Regions from separate parts of the Finegoldia dalianensis genome, predicted to be linked through region 1. Evidence: a T-box and tRNA genes for the amino acid it is inferred to sense, from the RefSeq annotation. Region 1 holds a T-box; the other holds one or more tRNA genes.
The links. The T-box of region 1 lies ahead of leuS (leucine--tRNA ligase). A T-box ahead of a tRNA ligase gene usually reads a tRNA of that ligase, here a tRNA-Leu.
Positions count from the first base shown of each region.

Region 1 (8,377 bases):
AAATAATAGTTATAAATATTAATGCATTTCGCAAAAATTCAGAATTAATAAGCATATCTATTTCTCTTTGCTAATTAAATCTTGCAAACTCACGTTTTTTATACTGTTAATCATATCATCGTGCATTTGAGTCCAAATAAGCCTAGATGGACAAGTGTCTTCTCTTGAACAAAGTCCTGGAACTACAGAGCATTCTGTCACTCCAAAAAACTCTTCTAAACATTCCAAAATTTCAGCTACTGAAATTTCTTTTGGAGATTTTTTCAATAAATAACCACCTTGCACACCTCTAACTGAAATCACCAAATCTTGTTTTTTCAATTCTCGTATAAGTTGTTCTAAATAATTATTACTAAGTCCTGTGGCTTTAGATATTTCATTTAAACTAACAGGATTATCTCCATATTTTTTGCCTAAATATATCATAGCCGCAAGCCCGTATCTTCCTCTCGTAGATAATCTCATAAGCCCTCCTATTTATGATAAATTTTATCATAGTAAAATAGTTGTGTAAATATCCTATTGCAATAATAATAGTAGATTAAGAAAACTCAATCTACTATTACCAAAATTATTTGACAATTATATTAAAAATTCTACCTTTTACATAAATTTTCTTAACAACATTTTTGTTTTCAAGATATTTTGCTACAACATCATCCTTGATAGCTTTTTCAAAAACTTCATCTTCAGAAGCATCTCTACCTATCTCTACAGTAGTTCTTAACTTACCATTTACTTGTATAGGAAGTTCTATTACATCCAAAATAGTTTTCGATTCATCATATTCTGGCCAACTTGCTTCGTGAACATATCCTTCATATCCCATTCTTTGCCAAATTTCTTCTGTTATATGAGGGCAAACAGGATTTAATAATATCAAGAATATCTTATATTGTTCTTTAGAAATTTTATCTAAGTTGTTGAATTCATTCAATAATGTCATAAGTTGAGCGATTGCTGTATTAAATTTTAAGTTTTCATAATCTTCTGAAACTTTTTTAATAGTTTGATGAATCAAAGTTTCCATTTTTTCAAAATTAGAATCTTCATCCACTAATTCTTGTGTTCTCCATACTTTATCTAAGAATTTTCTACAACCTTTAACTCCATTTTCAGACCAAGGAGCTGATTTTTCAAAATCTCCAATGAACATTTCATAACATCTCAAAGTATCTGCACCAAAATCTCTGACGATATCATCTGGGTTTACAACATTACCACGAGACTTACTCATTTTTTCGTTGTTGTCACCTAAAATCATTCCATGACTAGTCCTCTTCATATATGGTTCTTTTGTAGGAACTACTCCAATATCATACAAGAACTTGTGCCAAAATCTTGAATACAATAAGTGAAGTGTAGTGTGTTCCATTCCACCGTTATACCAGTCAACTGGAACATAATAGTCTAAATTTTCTTTACTTGCTATCGCTTCATCATTGTGTGGATCAGTATATCTCAAATAATACCAAGAAGATCCTGCCCATTGTGGCATAGTATCAGTTTCTCTTACAGCATCTCTACCGCATTTTGGACATTTTGTGTGAACAAATTCATCTATATTTGATAGTGGTGATTCTCCATTATCTGTTGGTTCATAATTATCGACCTTAGGCAATACTAATGGTAAATCTTTTTCTTCCAAAGGAACCCATCCACAATGTTCACAATAAACCAATGGAATTGGTTCTCCCCAATATCTTTGTCTAGAAAATACCCAATCTCTTAATTTGTAGTTTGTCTTCTTGTGACCTATTTCTTTTTCTTCAATGTATTCATACATTTTTTGTTTTGCTTCGTTTACACTCAAGCCATTCAAAAATTCAGAATTAATAAGATTTCCTTCGTTTGTTTCAGTGAATGCAGAATTTTCTATGTCAGATCCTTCAATTACAGGAATCATTTCAATGTTAAATTTTTTAGCAAATTCATAGTCTCTGTCATCGTGTGCAGGAACTGCCATAATAGCACCTGTTCCATAAGTCATCAATACATAATCTGATACATAAACAGGAATTTCTTTGTTAGTCAATGGATTGATTGCTGTTAAGCCATCAATTTTGTATCCTGTCTTTTCTTTAGATAAATCTGTTCTTTCTAATTCCGATTTCTTAGCTACTTCTTGTCTGTAGCTTCTAATTTCTTCGATATTTTTAATTTGATCACTATATTTTTCAATCAAAGGATGATCAACAGAAATAACCATGTAAGTTGCACCAAATATAGTATCTGCTCTTGTTGTAAAAACAGTAATTTTTTCGTCAACTTCTTTTAATGGGAATTTAATTTCTGCACCGTATGATCTTCCAATCCAGTTTATTTGTTGAGATTTTATTCTATCCAAATAATCAACATCTTTTAAATCATCTATAAGTCTATCAGCGTATTCAGTTATTTTAAGCATCCATTGATTCTTAACTTTTCTGATTACTTCTCCACCACATCTTTCGCAATGACCGTTTATTACTTCTTCATTTGCAAGTCCTATTTTACATGAAGGACACCAGTTAATAGGCATTTCTTTTTTATATGCAAGTCCTTTTTTAAACATTTGAATGAAAATCCATTGAGTCCATTTATAGTAATCTGGGTCTGTTGTGTTTATTTCTCTGTCCCAATCAAAAGAAAAACCGATTGATTGCATCTGTCTTTTGAAGTTTTTGATGTTATTTTCTGTAACAATTTCAGGTCTTATTTTATTTTTAATAGCAAAATTTTCTGTAGGAAGTCCAAATGCATCCCAACCCATTGGATACAAAACATTATATCCTTGCATTCTTCTTTTTCTTGAAACGATATCCAATGCAGTGTATGGTCTTGGATGGCCTACGTGTAGTCCTTGTCCAGAAGGATAAGGAAACTCTACTAATGCATAGAATTTTTCTTTTGACTTATCATCAGAAGTCTTAAAAGTTTTGTTTTCTTCCCAATATTTTTGCCACTTTTTCTCAATTGAATTCGGATTATATCTATCCATTTTTACCTCCAAATAATAAAAAATTCGCCTCTTACAAAGAAGAGACGAAATAAAATTCCGCGGTACCACTCTTATTGGTTAATCCCACTCAAATCTTTAACGCAGATATACGAATATTCTATTAATAAACAAGTTCAATAATCTCAAATATTGATTCGCACCAACCACCAATTCTCTGAAAATTTTTAATTATTTACTACTTTTATTCAAATATTATTATAAAAACTTACTATTATGATATCACATAACAGAATTAAATTCAATATTAGTATTCACAATGTCCAACAGTTCTAGGGAATGGAATGACATCTCTTATGTTTGACATTCCTGTCATATACATAACCATTCTTTCAAAACCTAAACCAAATCCACCGTGTTTAACTCCACCGTATTTTCTTAAATCAAGATACCATTTGTATTCTTCTTTATTGAATCCTAATTCATTCATTTTCTTATCCAACAATTCGTATCTTTCTTCCCTTTGACTTCCTCCAATTAATTCACCAATTCCTGGGACTAAAAGATCTGTTGCCGCAACTGTTTTGTTGTCGTCGTTAAGTCTCATGTAGAACGCCTTGATTTCTTTTGGATAATCAGTAACAAATACCGGCCCGTCAACAACTTTTTCACTCAAATATTTTTCGTGTTCTGTTTGTAAATCCATTCCCCATTCAACAGGATATTCAAATTTTTCTCCTGATTTTTGTAAAATTTCAACAGCTTTAGTATAAGTTAATTTTTTGAATGATTTATTGGCAACTTTTGTTAATCTTTCAATTAAGTTCTTGTCTACAAAACTGTTGAAGAATTTAATTTCTTCTTCACAATTTTCCATAACATCTTTTATGATATATCTAACCATATCTTCAGCCAAATTGCATACATCATCCAAATCAGCAAAACATATTTCAGGTTCCATCATCCAGAATTCTGCAGCATGTCTAGGAGTATTAGAGTGTTCACTTCTGAAAGTTGGTCCAAATGTATACACATTTCTAAATGCTAATGCGTAAGCTTCTGCTTGTAATTGACCGCTTACAGTTAAGTTAGTAGATTTTGAGAAGAAATCTTGTGAAAAATCAACATTTCCATCGTCATCTTTTGGAATATTATCTAAATCTAATGTTGTAACTCTGAACATTTCTCCAGCGCCTTCAGCATCACTACCTGTTATTATTGGCGTATGAACATATACGAATCCTCTTTCATTAAAGAATTTATGAATAGCAAATGCCAATCTACTTCTAACTCTAAATACAGCATTAAATGTATTTGTTCTTGGTCTTAAATGTAATATTGTTCTCAAAAATTCAAAAGTATGTCTCTTCTTTTGAAGTGGATAATCATCTGTAGATTCTCCTTCAACTATAATTTTTTCTGCTTGAATTTCAAAAGGTTGTTTAGAATTTGGAGTCAAAACTAATTTACCAATAACAATAATTGCTGAGCTTAATTTTAACTTTTCACACTTTTCAAAATCTTCATTATCTTTTCCTACTACTATTTGAACTGGGTTGAAGAAAGTTCCATCGTTTAGTTCAATAAATCCAACATTCTTACTGAATCTTGAGTTTTTAATCCAACCTCCAACTTCAACTTCTTTGTCAGAATATTTTTCGTAATCTTTAATTAAATCTCTAATTAATATCATTCTTTACTCCTCGTTTTTTTATATATTTTGCTTTCATATCCAATATCTTTTGGATCGTAATATTTTTGATTTTTCAATTCGTCTGGTAAATATTGTTGATAGGAGTCGTCATTGTGCGGATACTTGTATCCAACTCCCCTATCCAATGATTTTGCCCCACTATAGTGCGCATCTTTTAAATGACTAGGAACATCGTAAATCTTATTTTGTCGAATATCTTCCAAAGCCTTGTCAATCGCGACATAAGACGTATTAGATTTCTCGCTAGATGTAAGATAAATTACACCATTCGATAAATTTATCCTACATTCTGGTAACCCTATTAAATTTACTGCGTTGAACACATTGATAGCTACAGTCAAAGCTTCTGGATTTGCTAGTCCAATATCTTCTGATGCAAAAATCACCATTCTTCTAGCAATAAATTTAGGATCTTCTCCACTTTCAATCATTCTTGCTAAATAATACAAAGCTGCGTCAATATCAGAACCTCTCATAGATTTAATGAATGCCGATATAACATTATAGTGATCTTCTTCTTTGTCATATTTCAACACAGGTTTAAATACAGAATTTTTTATCGCATCTTCATCTATAATTAAACATCCATTTACTAAATCTGAGCTTTCGACTGCAATTTCCAAAGCATTCAATGCACTTCTTGCATCTCCATTTGCAGAATTGACAAGAACATCAATAGCTTTTTCATCAATTTGAATGTTCATTTCTCTAAGCTTTTTATCTTCTGTAAGCGCATTTTCTATGATATTTCTAATATCTGTATCAGTCAACGGTTTCAACTCGATAATTTGACATCTAGATAAAAGAGCCTTGTTAACTTCAAAGAATGGATTTTCTGTAGTAGCACCTATCAGTGTAATTGTACCGTCTTCAACATATCCAAGCAAAGCATCTTGTTGCGATTTATTAAATCTGTGAATTTCGTCTATAAACAAAACAGTCTTTTTATTATACATACTCAAATTATTTTTGGCTGTTGAAATGACTTCTCTAATATCTTTAACTCCACTAGAAATAGCAGATAATCTTTCGAACAACGAATTAGTTTGGTTCGAAATTATTTCTGCCAAGGTTGTTTTTCCAGTTCCGGGAGGCCCATAAAAAATCATAGAAGGAATTTTATCAGCCTTTATCAACCTATTCAAAAGCTTTCCTTCTCCAACCACATGGGATTGTCCAAAATATTTATCCAAACTTTTAGGTCTGAGTCTATTTGCTAACGGCGAACTATTTTCTTTTTGTAATTGTAAATTATATTCAAATAAATCCAAAATATTTCCCCTTTAACATTTATTTTATTTATATCTTACCACAAAAACTAAATATCGTTAAATAAAAATTAAAGGTCGGATAATTACCCGACCTTATTCATTATCTAATTTTGATATTTCCTCGTTAAAAGATTTAACATCTGTAAATTCTCTATACACAGAAGCAAAACGAATATATGCCACCTTGTCAATCTTCTTAAGCTTTTTCATTATTAATTCACCTATTTCAGATGAATCTACCTCCCTTTTATTGCTATGTGTTAATTCAACTTCTATCTCTTTAGTAGCCTCAAGCAACACTGAATCTGGAACGGGTCTTTTTTCACAAGACTTTTTCATTCCACGATACACTTTATCCCTATCAAAAGCTTCTCTGTTTTTATCTTTTTTTACCACTGTAAGGTTATTAAAATCATATCTTTCATAAGTGGTAAATCTTTTGTGACAAGAAATACATTCTCTCCTTCGTCTAACTATCTTATCATCTTCCGATGCTCTAGTATCTACAACTTTTGTATCAGATGCATTACAGAACGGACATTTCATTAGAATCCTCTTCTCTTCAAGAATGAAGGTATTTCTATATCGTCGTGATCTTTTTCAGAAGTTTCTTCTGATTTTTGAGAAACTGAATCAGTTTTTTTGTTTGATTTTAATTTGTTAGCCATTGGATTGTCAGAATCAAATCCTGTTGCAATAACAGTAATCTTGATGTCATCTCCTAGTGAATCATCGATACCAGCACCAAATATAATATTAGCATCTGGATCTACTTCTTCTCTAATTAATTCTGCAGCTTCATTAACTTCGAATAATCCTAATTCTTTTCCAGTAACGTTAATTAACACAGCTTTTGCTCCACCAATTGATGTTTCTAATAAAGGAGATTTAACTGCAAGTTTAGCAGCTTCCATTGCTCTATTATCTCCGTTTGCTTTACCAATACCCATATGAGCAATACCTTGGTTTAACATAATTGATCTAACATCTGCAAAGTCTAAGTTGATTAAGTTAGGTACAGCGATTAAATCAGAGATACCTTGAATACCATCCATTAGAACTTCGTCAGCCATCATGAAAGCTTCAGACATTGTAGTTCTCTTGTCTGAAATTTGTAACAATTTATCGTTAGGAATAATTACCAAAGTATCAACTTTTCCCTTCAAAGCTTCGATACCTTGTTCAGCTTGCATTTGTCTTTTTCTTCCTTCGAATGTAAATGGTTTTGTTACAACACCAACTGTAAGTATTCCTTTTTCTTTTGCGATTTGTGCAACTATTGGTGCAGCACCAGTACCAGTTCCACCACCCATACCAGCAGTTACAAATACCATGTCTGTTTTGTCAAGTGCTTCTTCGATTTCGTTTCTACTTTCTTCAGCAGCTTTCATACCAACTGCAGGATTAGCTCCGGCTCCCAAACCCTTTGTAATCTTGCTTCCAATTTGCAATTTAGTATTAATATCTAAATTATTTAAAATTTGTTTGTCAGTATTAACTGCAACAAATTCTACACCTTGCAAACCTTCTTCTTTCATTCTCTTTACGGCGTTATTTCCGCCGCCACCAACACCAATTACTTTTATTTTGGCTAAATCATTATCTTCTAGTTCCATATCAAAAGTCATAACATCCTCCTAATTTGTAATTAAAATTCCTTTTAATCTCTTTAACTTAATTATACTACAAGTTCAACAATATTTTTAATGACATTTAGCGTTTTTCCACTTCTCATTTGTTTTGTACTTGTAGTATAATCTTTATTATATTTAATTATTTTCAGCTACATTTAGCTATTTTGTTTTGTATCTCTAACGTTTTTGAAGTTTATTGCTTTTTCTTTGAGTTTGATGTAATTTTTAAATCATAAAACTAATAATATACCAATGTATTATAAATACACCATATTTTTTATGCATCTTATAAAATCTTTTTTAGAAGGCAAACTCCAAAACTGTAATTACTCAGTTTGTTCTAGATTTTCTTTTATCAAAAATGGTTTTTGAGGATCTTTAGTATCTAGCATTTTTGTGTTTATACTTTTAGTACTAATTTCTTTTAAAATCTTCGAAATATTATTTGATTTCTTCTCTGAGTCATTTAAATCTCCAAAAAACACTTTTATTTCGTTTTTTGTAACCATAGTTACATCGTTTGAATTTACGACGTTAATTTCAGTTAATTGTCCTAAAATTTTGTGTGAATAAAGATTATACAAAAACTCATAAAATTTTTCGTCTGATTTTAAATTACTAATTTTTAACAAATTTTCATTTGCTCCAACAATTTTAACAATTTTTGAATAGTCTATTCTATCCTTGTTCTTTGCAATTTTAAAATCTGAATCTACGAAAATTTTATCTTTTCCAACTTCAAAATAACAAATATCATTTGCCTCTTCGACTGTTATTTCAATAGTATTTGGATAAATCTTCTTGATATTTGCATTTCTAA
Region 1 is NZ_JBDLBQ010000001.1:66,611-74,987, reverse strand. Features, by position in the region: gene ABDJ34_RS00465 (AI-2E family transporter) at 1-55, opposite strand, end outside; gene ABDJ34_RS00460 (RrF2 family transcriptional regulator) at 58-465, opposite strand; gene leuS (leucine--tRNA ligase) at 572-2,980, opposite strand; T-box leader at 3,018-3,198, opposite strand; gene asnS (asparagine--tRNA ligase) at 3,246-4,631, opposite strand; gene ABDJ34_RS00445 (replication-associated recombination protein A) at 4,628-5,923, opposite strand; gene nrdR (transcriptional regulator NrdR) at 6,017-6,469, opposite strand; gene ftsZ (cell division protein FtsZ) at 6,469-7,551, opposite strand; gene ABDJ34_RS00430 (cell division protein FtsQ/DivIB) at 7,884-8,377, opposite strand, start outside.

Region 2 (8,377 bases), on a different contig from region 1:
TTCTTAAGAATGCTGCTTTTGAAAACTTTAGCCGCTTTACCTTTTTCCATAATTTCCCTCCTATTTTAATCCCGCATTAGCTTTTTGAGATACGTTCAATGCGTTTTTGGCTGCTGTAGTGGAATAAGTCGCACCACTTAGAGCTTGAATTTCGTTGTCAGCTTGTGGTTTTTTAACAGCTGCTAATTCTTTTTCCATAGATTTACCAATAACTGAATCTACAAATTCAGGATCTCCAATTCTACTTCCAATTCCTGGAGTTTCTTGTGATTCAAGAATTGAATATCCAACGATTTTGTTCTCATTGTCTACACCAACTACGAAAACAACATTACCTGAATATCCACCAGCTCCAATTGCTTTGTATACATGACCTACAGGTTTTCCACCTTTGATAGCTTCTTGTACGTCATCTAAATTTTCGTCTTTTGCTTTTAAATCTTTAATTTTTGCTTCATCAAGTGGTTTAAAAGATTCCGCTTCAGGAAAAGCTACTTTTAAAGATTTTTGATAATTTTCTAGTCTCTTAGCTTCTATTATTGGTTCAGTAACTTGGTTTGCAAATGCAAGTACTACCGCACTAATTGCTGTGATTATAAACAATCTAATAGCTAAATTTATTGAACTTCTCATATTCCTTGTTTACCTCCTCTACCAATTGGTGTTGGAACTGTATATTGATCGATAAATGGTACAGCACAGTTCATGAAGATTATCGCATAAGATACACCTTCTGGAAGGTTACCAAATTGTCTTATGATAGCTGTAAAGAAACCACAACCAATTGCAAATATAATTTGTCCTTTTGGAGTAACTGGACTAGTTGAATAATCTGTAGCCATGTAGAATGCACCCAAGATTAAACCACCAATAAATATGTTCATGCATGCATCTTGAATTCCTACGCCGCAAATAAGTAATGTTACAAATGTTGTTGCGATGTAAACTAATGGAATTCTAAGATTAATTACTCTTCTGTATAATAGATAAGCCACACCGATAAGTAATGCCAACGCACTAACTTCACCGATTGTACCCCCCAAGTTTCCTAAAAATGCATCCATAAAGCTAACTGGTTGACCACCTGATAAAACAGTCGCATAAGTTTCTGCATCCACTGCTTTTTGTGTTAATGGAGCAGTGTAGTTACTCATTGCTTGTGCCCAACTTGCCATTATGAAAGCACGTCCTGCTAATGCAGGGTTCATAAAGTTTGATCCAATTCCTCCGAATAATTGTTTTACAATTATAATAGAAAATACCGATCCTATGATAATCATTGGAATTGGTAATGTAACTGGCACGTTAAATGCCAATAATATACCTGTAACAACAGCTGATAAATCGCTAATTGTAGAAGGTTGTTTCATTATTTTTTGATAACAATATTCTGATAAAACGCAAGCTGCAACTGCTGCCAATACCAAAACTAAACTTCTCATTCCGAATTCGTAAACACTCACTATCAAAGCAGGAACTAAAGCAATGATAACATCAAGCATAATTCTTTGAATAGATACTGCACTTCTTTGATGAGGAGCAGCTTCTACGATTAAATGAGATAAGTCGTATTCTTTTTGTACAATTTCTTTATTTTCCATAGACTATCCCCTTTTCCTTTGTTGTGCTTTTAATTGAGTCTTTGCGTGTACAATTGCTTCAACTAATGGTCTGTTTGATGGACAAACATAGCTGCAAGTACCACATTCTATACAATCATTCAAATGCATTTTTTCTGCTCCTTCAAAATCACCGTTCAATGATTTTAATTGCAAGAACAATGGTAATAAGCCGATAGGACATACATCCACGCACTTAGCACATTTAATACAAGGTTCTGGAGAAGCAAGAGTTGCATCTTTTTCATTCATAAAAATAATTCCGCCTGTTGTTTTAACAGTTGGAGCATCCAAGTTGTATTGGCAAGCGCCCATCATAGGTCCACCAACGACAATCTTATATGGAGTTTCTTTGAATCCGTCACAATAATCCACTAAATCTTTGAATTTAGTGCCGATAGGAACGTAAACATTCTTAGGTTCTTTAATAGCTGAACCTGTCATAGTAACTATTCTGTGAGTCAAAGGAATACTGTGAACTACAGCATCGTAAATCGCCATAGCACTTGAAATGTTCAAACCTTGAACTCCTCTTTCGTTTGATCTTTGAGCCTTCGAAATCTTCTTACCAGTAATTGCATTGATAAGTCTTCTTTCGTCCCCTTGTGGGTATTTAGTTTTAACAGCACAAATCGAAATATTTGTTTCATCTTTTGCAGCATTTTTCAAAATTCCGATTGCCTTTTGTTTGTTATCCTCAACCCCTATGTATCCTTTGTCACAATCCATCAATTTCATGATAATTTTCAATCCACCAATTGCTTTTTGAGGATATAATTCCATATTAAGTTGGTCACTAGTTAAATAAGGTTCACATTCTGCCCCATTTAAGATTACTTCTTCGATTTTTACATCTGGTTTTTTCTTCATCTTAATGTGAGTAGGGAATCCTGCTCCACCTAAACCTACTATACCAGCTTCTTTTATTCTTTCTAGGATAACTTCTTTTGATAATTGTGTGAAATCATCATTTGTTTCAGTGTATCCTAATTCGTTTAAACCGTCTGATTCGATTACTACAACTTCACCTTTTTGACCATTTGACAATACCATCTGCTCAATCTTCATAACCTTTCCACTAACTGAACTGTGAACAGGTGCTGAAATAGTCGCTTTAGATTCACCAATTTTTTGGCCCACTTTTACCTCATCTCCTACTTTTACTGTAGGTGTACAAGGCGCACCAATATGTTGATGCAATGGAATATAAACCATTTTAGGTTCAAAATTTGTATCTAAAGGACAATTTTGAGTATAGGATTTATGATCATCCATGTGAAATCCGCCTTTAAAAGTCAGATTTTCTAAACTCATTTTTTCACCCCTTTAATAAAATAAAAAATGGTGCAGAGAAAGAGACTTGAACTCTTACGGGATTACTCCCACTGCCCCCTCAAGACAGCGTGTCTACCATTCCACCACCCCTGCGTGATAAAGACCTTTTGTGCAAAGGTCTTTTAATATTTGTTAATAATATTTTTGATTAATTTAATGTAGTTTTTCGCCCAAACTTTGAAATTTTTGTGCATATTTTCTTCTAGCTTAGTATCTTCGTAGAAGATCTTGTAAATATTGTATTGGTTTTCAACCTTTACAACGTAATACTTCGTCTCAGAAGAAGGAATATCGTCTAAAGTTTGACCATCTTTTGAAAAAGATTCGTTAGACAACCATTCTTTTACATTTCCAATTCCGCCGTTATAAGCTGCAATCGCCAAATCGTGATTTTTGAAATGGTGCAATAAATAGGACAAATAAGCCGTACCCATTTCAATATTCTTATCAGGTTTTTTCAAATCTTCCACTGTAAAGTGAGTGTTTCTCATATTGTTAATACTTTCAGCAGTATCTGGCATCAATTGCATAAGCCCCAAAGCTCCAGCTTTTGATTTTACACTTGGATCAAAGTTAGATTCAACTTTAATCACACTCATAACCAAAAGCGGATCCACGTTATATTCTTTTGCGTATGTATTAACCAAATCGACATATTTCACTGGTCTTGTCATAGTTGAATAAGCGCTCACGCCAAATCCAATTAAAAACACAATCACAATAATAGAAATAATCGTGATTAAAAATCTTTTAATAAATTTCATAATTTTTTCCTATCTATTAGTTTGTCAACTTTTTGTAGCAAATCTGTTTCAGTCGTGTTGTTTACGATAACTTCGTCAAATTCACTAATTTTTTTCTCATAATCTAGTTGAGAATTAATTCTTGTAACTGCGGTATCGTAATCAAAGTTGTTTCTATCCATTATCCTTTGAATTCTGATATTTCTATCAGCTACAACTACCCAATCTTCGTCGACGTCGATATATTTGTCAATCAATTTTTTGCTTTCCAAATACATAGAAATCTCAAGAAAAATCAAATCAGACTTTTCATTCTTAATTCTTTTTACTACTCTTAATATTATATCAGTATGTGTCAATTCTTCAAGTTTTTTTAGTAATGTTTTTGAATTAAATACAACGTTGGAAAGTTTCTTCCTATCGATGTTAGAATTTTCGTCCAAAATCCCTTCGCCAAACTCATCTATAAGCTTGTAATAAAGTTCTGTACCTTGTTCATAGATTTGGTGAGTAATCTCATCCAAATCTATTACAACAAAGCCTTTTTCTTTTATCCTTCTACACACCGTACTTTTTCCGCTGGCTATGTTACCACATACTACGATGATTTTTTTATTTTGCATCATACCAATTATCTGCACTGTTAACATCAATCTTCATGTCGACTTTCAGATCAACAGCATGTGTCATGACATCTTTCATGATTTCTAAAACTTTTTCTCTTTCATCTTCTGGACAATCAACAATAAGCTCATCGTGAACTTGCAAGATTAACTTGGCTTTTAGATTTTCTTCATTCAATCTATTGTAGAATTTCACCATAGCAACTTTAATTATATCCGCTGCAGAGCCTTGAATTGGCGTGTTAAGTGCCACACGTTCTCCAAAGCTTCTCACGTTGTAGTTTTTGGATTTTAATTCAGGAATGTATCTTCTTCTTTTCATTATAGTTTCAACGTAGCCTTTTTCCTTACCAATTGCAACTATATCTTCCATGTATTGCTTGATGCCTTTGTACGTGTTCAAATAATTTTCGATATATTCCTTGGCTTCTTTTCTAGTTATGTGCAAATCTTTACTCAAAGAATAATCTCCAATTCCGTAAACAATACCGAAGTTTACAGCCTTTGCGTTGGATCTTTGAAGTGATGTTACCTTGTCAAAATCAACCTTGAACACTTCGCTGGCAGTTTTCCTGTGAATGTCTGCTCCGTTTTTGAATGCATCAAGCATCACTTCGTCATTTGCCAAATCAGCCAACACTCTAAGCTCTATTTGAGAATAATCCGCATCCAACAGCACACTTCCTTTGCTTGGAACAAATGCTTTTCTGATAAGTCTTCCTTCTTCAGTTCTGATAGGAATATTTTGCAAATTAGGGTTAGTAGAGCTAATTCTTCCAGTTTGCGCTATAGTTTGTTGGAATGTAGTGTGGATTTTGCCGTCTTCTTTGATTAAATCAACCATTCCGTCGATATATGTCGTTTTGAGTTTCGCAATAGTTCTGTATCTTAAAATGTAGTCGATAATTTCGTGTCTACCACTTAAAGCCTCCAAAACTTCTTGGTCTGTCGATGGACCAGTTTTATTCTTTTTTATTACAGGAAGTTCTAAATCTTCAAACAACACTTCTGCTAATTGCTTTGATGAGTTGATGTTGATTTTCTTGCCGATAAGTTCCTCAACACTGTCCTCGATTGATTTTATCTCATCTTCGAAAAGTTCTCCCATCTCAACCAAAGTTTCTTTTTCTACACAAACTCCAGTAAATTCCATATCGCACAAAACTTTTATCAAAGGAATTTCAACATCTCTGTAAAGATGCATCATATCCTCTTCTTCGATTTCAGAAATCTTTTCGTACAATTTATTTGTGAACATCATGTATTTTACTACGTAATTGTCGATTTCTTTGTCATCTGATTCCAAAATAGTCTTCTTGGATCTGCCTTTACCTGTAATATCTTCAAGCGGCTTGAAATCATAACCTATTACTTTAGGATCAGACCTTTCCATGCTATAACTTGTCTTGGAAGGATCAAGCAAGTATTCTATGATTACAACATCGTCGTAATTGTACGAAATGTCGATGCCATAACGCATCAAATGATAAATACATGGTTTGATATCAAATGACAGCTTGTTGATGTCTTTTGATTCAAATTCTTCCTTAAATGATTTTACAATGTCTACGTTTCTTGTAATGTACACCTTGTCAGTGTAAATCGCAAAAACCACAGGCTCATTGTCGACATAGTAATCATCGTTAAACAATGCAAAAGTAAACTTTTTATTTTCTTTAATATAAGCTTTAATCTCATCTACGTTTTCATCTAAGTTTTCATATTCAAACTTTTCACTAGATTCTTCGTTTGGAAGTTTTTTGATAAAACTATTGAATTCAAGTTTTGTAAGAACTTCAATCAAATGATCATTGTCAGCTTCTTTTATAGAACAATCATCGATTACAAATCCCATCAAATCTTTTGGAACATCTGTATTAATCGTTCCAAGTTCTCTACTTAGATATGCGATTTTTTCTCCATCGATGACTTTTTGTTTTGTTTTCTTGCCAGAGATTTCATCTACGTGCTCGTACAATCCCTCAATACTTCCGTATTTTTGAATGTATTTAAGAGCAGTCTTCTCTCCAACTCCATCAATTCCCGGAATATTGTCTGATTTATCCCCCATCAAGCCTTTCAAATCAATCATTTGCTTAGGAGTAATTCCGTATTCTTCTTTTAAAGTATCCACATCGTAGATTTTCGTTTCAGTAATTCCTCTTTTTGTAAGAACAACTTTTGTATTATCGTCGATAAGTTGTAGATAATCCTTATCACCAGTCAATAAATACACATCGTAGTTTTTTGATGAAGCTTGTTTTGCCAAAGTTCCAGCAATATCGTCTGCTTCATATCCTTTTAAATCAATGTATGAAACTCCCATCGCTTTTAGCAATTCTTTAAGCATATCGAATTGTGCGATAAGTTCTTCTGGAGTTTCTTGGCGATTACCCTTATATTCAGAATATTTTTCGTGTCTAAAAGTTGGCTCTTTTCTATCGAAACATACCACCACAAGTTCTGGATTGAGTTTATCCATCACAGAATAATACATATTCATAAAACCAAACACACCATTAGTGTGAATGCCATCTTTTGTAGTCAAATCCCTGATAGCGTAAAAGCCTCTAAATAATAGCGATGAACCGTCAATAATTAAAGCTTTTTTTGACATTTTATAATCCCTTGTTTTCTTTTTCGATGGCCATTATCTTATCCACTCTTCTTTGGTGACGACCAGCTTCGAATTCATTTTCCAAGAAAGTTTTGATGATAAGTTTGGCAACCTCATCTCCAATTACACGCGCTCCGATGCAAAGCACATTCGCGTTGTTGTGATTTCTGCTCATTTTCGCACTGTATACATCAGACACACAAGCTGCTCTTATTCCTTCAAATTTGTTCGCTGCCAAGCTCATACCAATTCCTGTCCCACAAATCAAAATCCCCAAATCAGAGTTTTCTTGTTGGATTTCTTCGCAAACTTTCTTTGCGTAATCTGGATAATCCACTGAATCAGCTGAATTTGTTCCCAAATCCACAACTTCATTTCCCAAACTTTTTATATATTCAACCATTGAATCTTTTAATTCAAATCCACCGTGATCTGCCGCTATTGCTATTTTCATAAAACCCTCCAAATAATTTATTAATTACATTTTATAATATGTTTATGTATTTATCAATTATTTGAAGAATTACACATTTTATGATAAAATATAGTTACAAAAATATGGGGATGTCTTGGTTTCGACAGGGATATTGAAGTTTGAATAGCGAGTCGTTTTCGTCTACAAACGTAAAAAAAGGAAAACTAAATATAAACGCTGAAGATAATAACTTCGCATTAGCTGCCTAATAACGGCGGCCGATTCAAAAACTAGAAAATCGTCCTGCGTTTTCTTTTTGAATCTCAACTAATTAGCAGGAACATCTCGTATATTTTCCTCTAGTATATGAGATTATTTAAGAGGATATATCGATCATAGTTTTGTCAATTAAATTTTGATCGACGAATAAAACTTAATTGACTGCACTCGGAGAAGTTCTTAGGGATATATTTTTGGACAGGAGTTCGAATCTCCTCATCTCCACCACTAAAAAAGGTAGCCTTATATAAGGCTACCTTTTTTTATTTGCTTTTTGTTATTTCAATTCATTAATTATTACCGTTGAGTTGTCCCCTGCAAACACGTTGTGTTTCAAATTAGTTTGCGTATCAATGTATTCGATGCATTTGTCATCGTAAGTAAAATCAAATTTGCCTGATTTCTTGAAAATTTCTTTTCCTTCTGCGTTGTAAATTATGATTTCTCTTTTGATTCCACCGCTGTACTCACTTTTTACATTTTTCTTAAATCTTTGAAATCCTGCTGATTTGAACACCAATGCACTGCACGACGCCAAAAATATAAGTACAACTACCAAAATAATCCATATTTTTTTCTTCACATTTTTTGTTTTGTTTTCTTCTGACATCTTATTCCTCCTTTTTTATTTCCCAAATTTTTATGAAACGCTTTTCAAATTCTCAAACTACGTTTTAAAATATCGTTGTTATTTGTCACGCTAAAATACTTTAACACTATATGATTTATTCGTTAAATATTTCGTT
Region 2 is NZ_JBDLBQ010000006.1:31,182-39,558, reverse strand. Features, by position in the region: gene ABDJ34_RS07100 (electron transport complex subunit E) at 1-50, opposite strand, end outside; gene ABDJ34_RS07095 (FMN-binding protein) at 61-633, opposite strand; gene ABDJ34_RS07090 (RnfABCDGE type electron transport complex subunit D) at 630-1,601, opposite strand; gene rsxC (electron transport complex subunit RsxC) at 1,605-2,933, opposite strand; tRNA gene ABDJ34_RS07080 (tRNA-Leu) at 2,962-3,047, opposite strand; gene ABDJ34_RS07075 (lytic transglycosylase domain-containing protein) at 3,077-3,718, opposite strand; gene coaE (dephospho-CoA kinase) at 3,715-4,323, opposite strand; gene polA (DNA polymerase I) at 4,310-6,937, opposite strand; gene rpiB (ribose 5-phosphate isomerase B) at 6,939-7,391, opposite strand; RNA gene ssrA (transfer-messenger RNA) at 7,498-7,859, shown strand; gene ABDJ34_RS07050 (hypothetical protein) at 7,909-8,241, opposite strand.
Region 2: it has a tRNA-Leu gene. The T-box ahead of leuS (leucine--tRNA ligase) is inferred to sense a tRNA for this amino acid. The anticodon was not compared.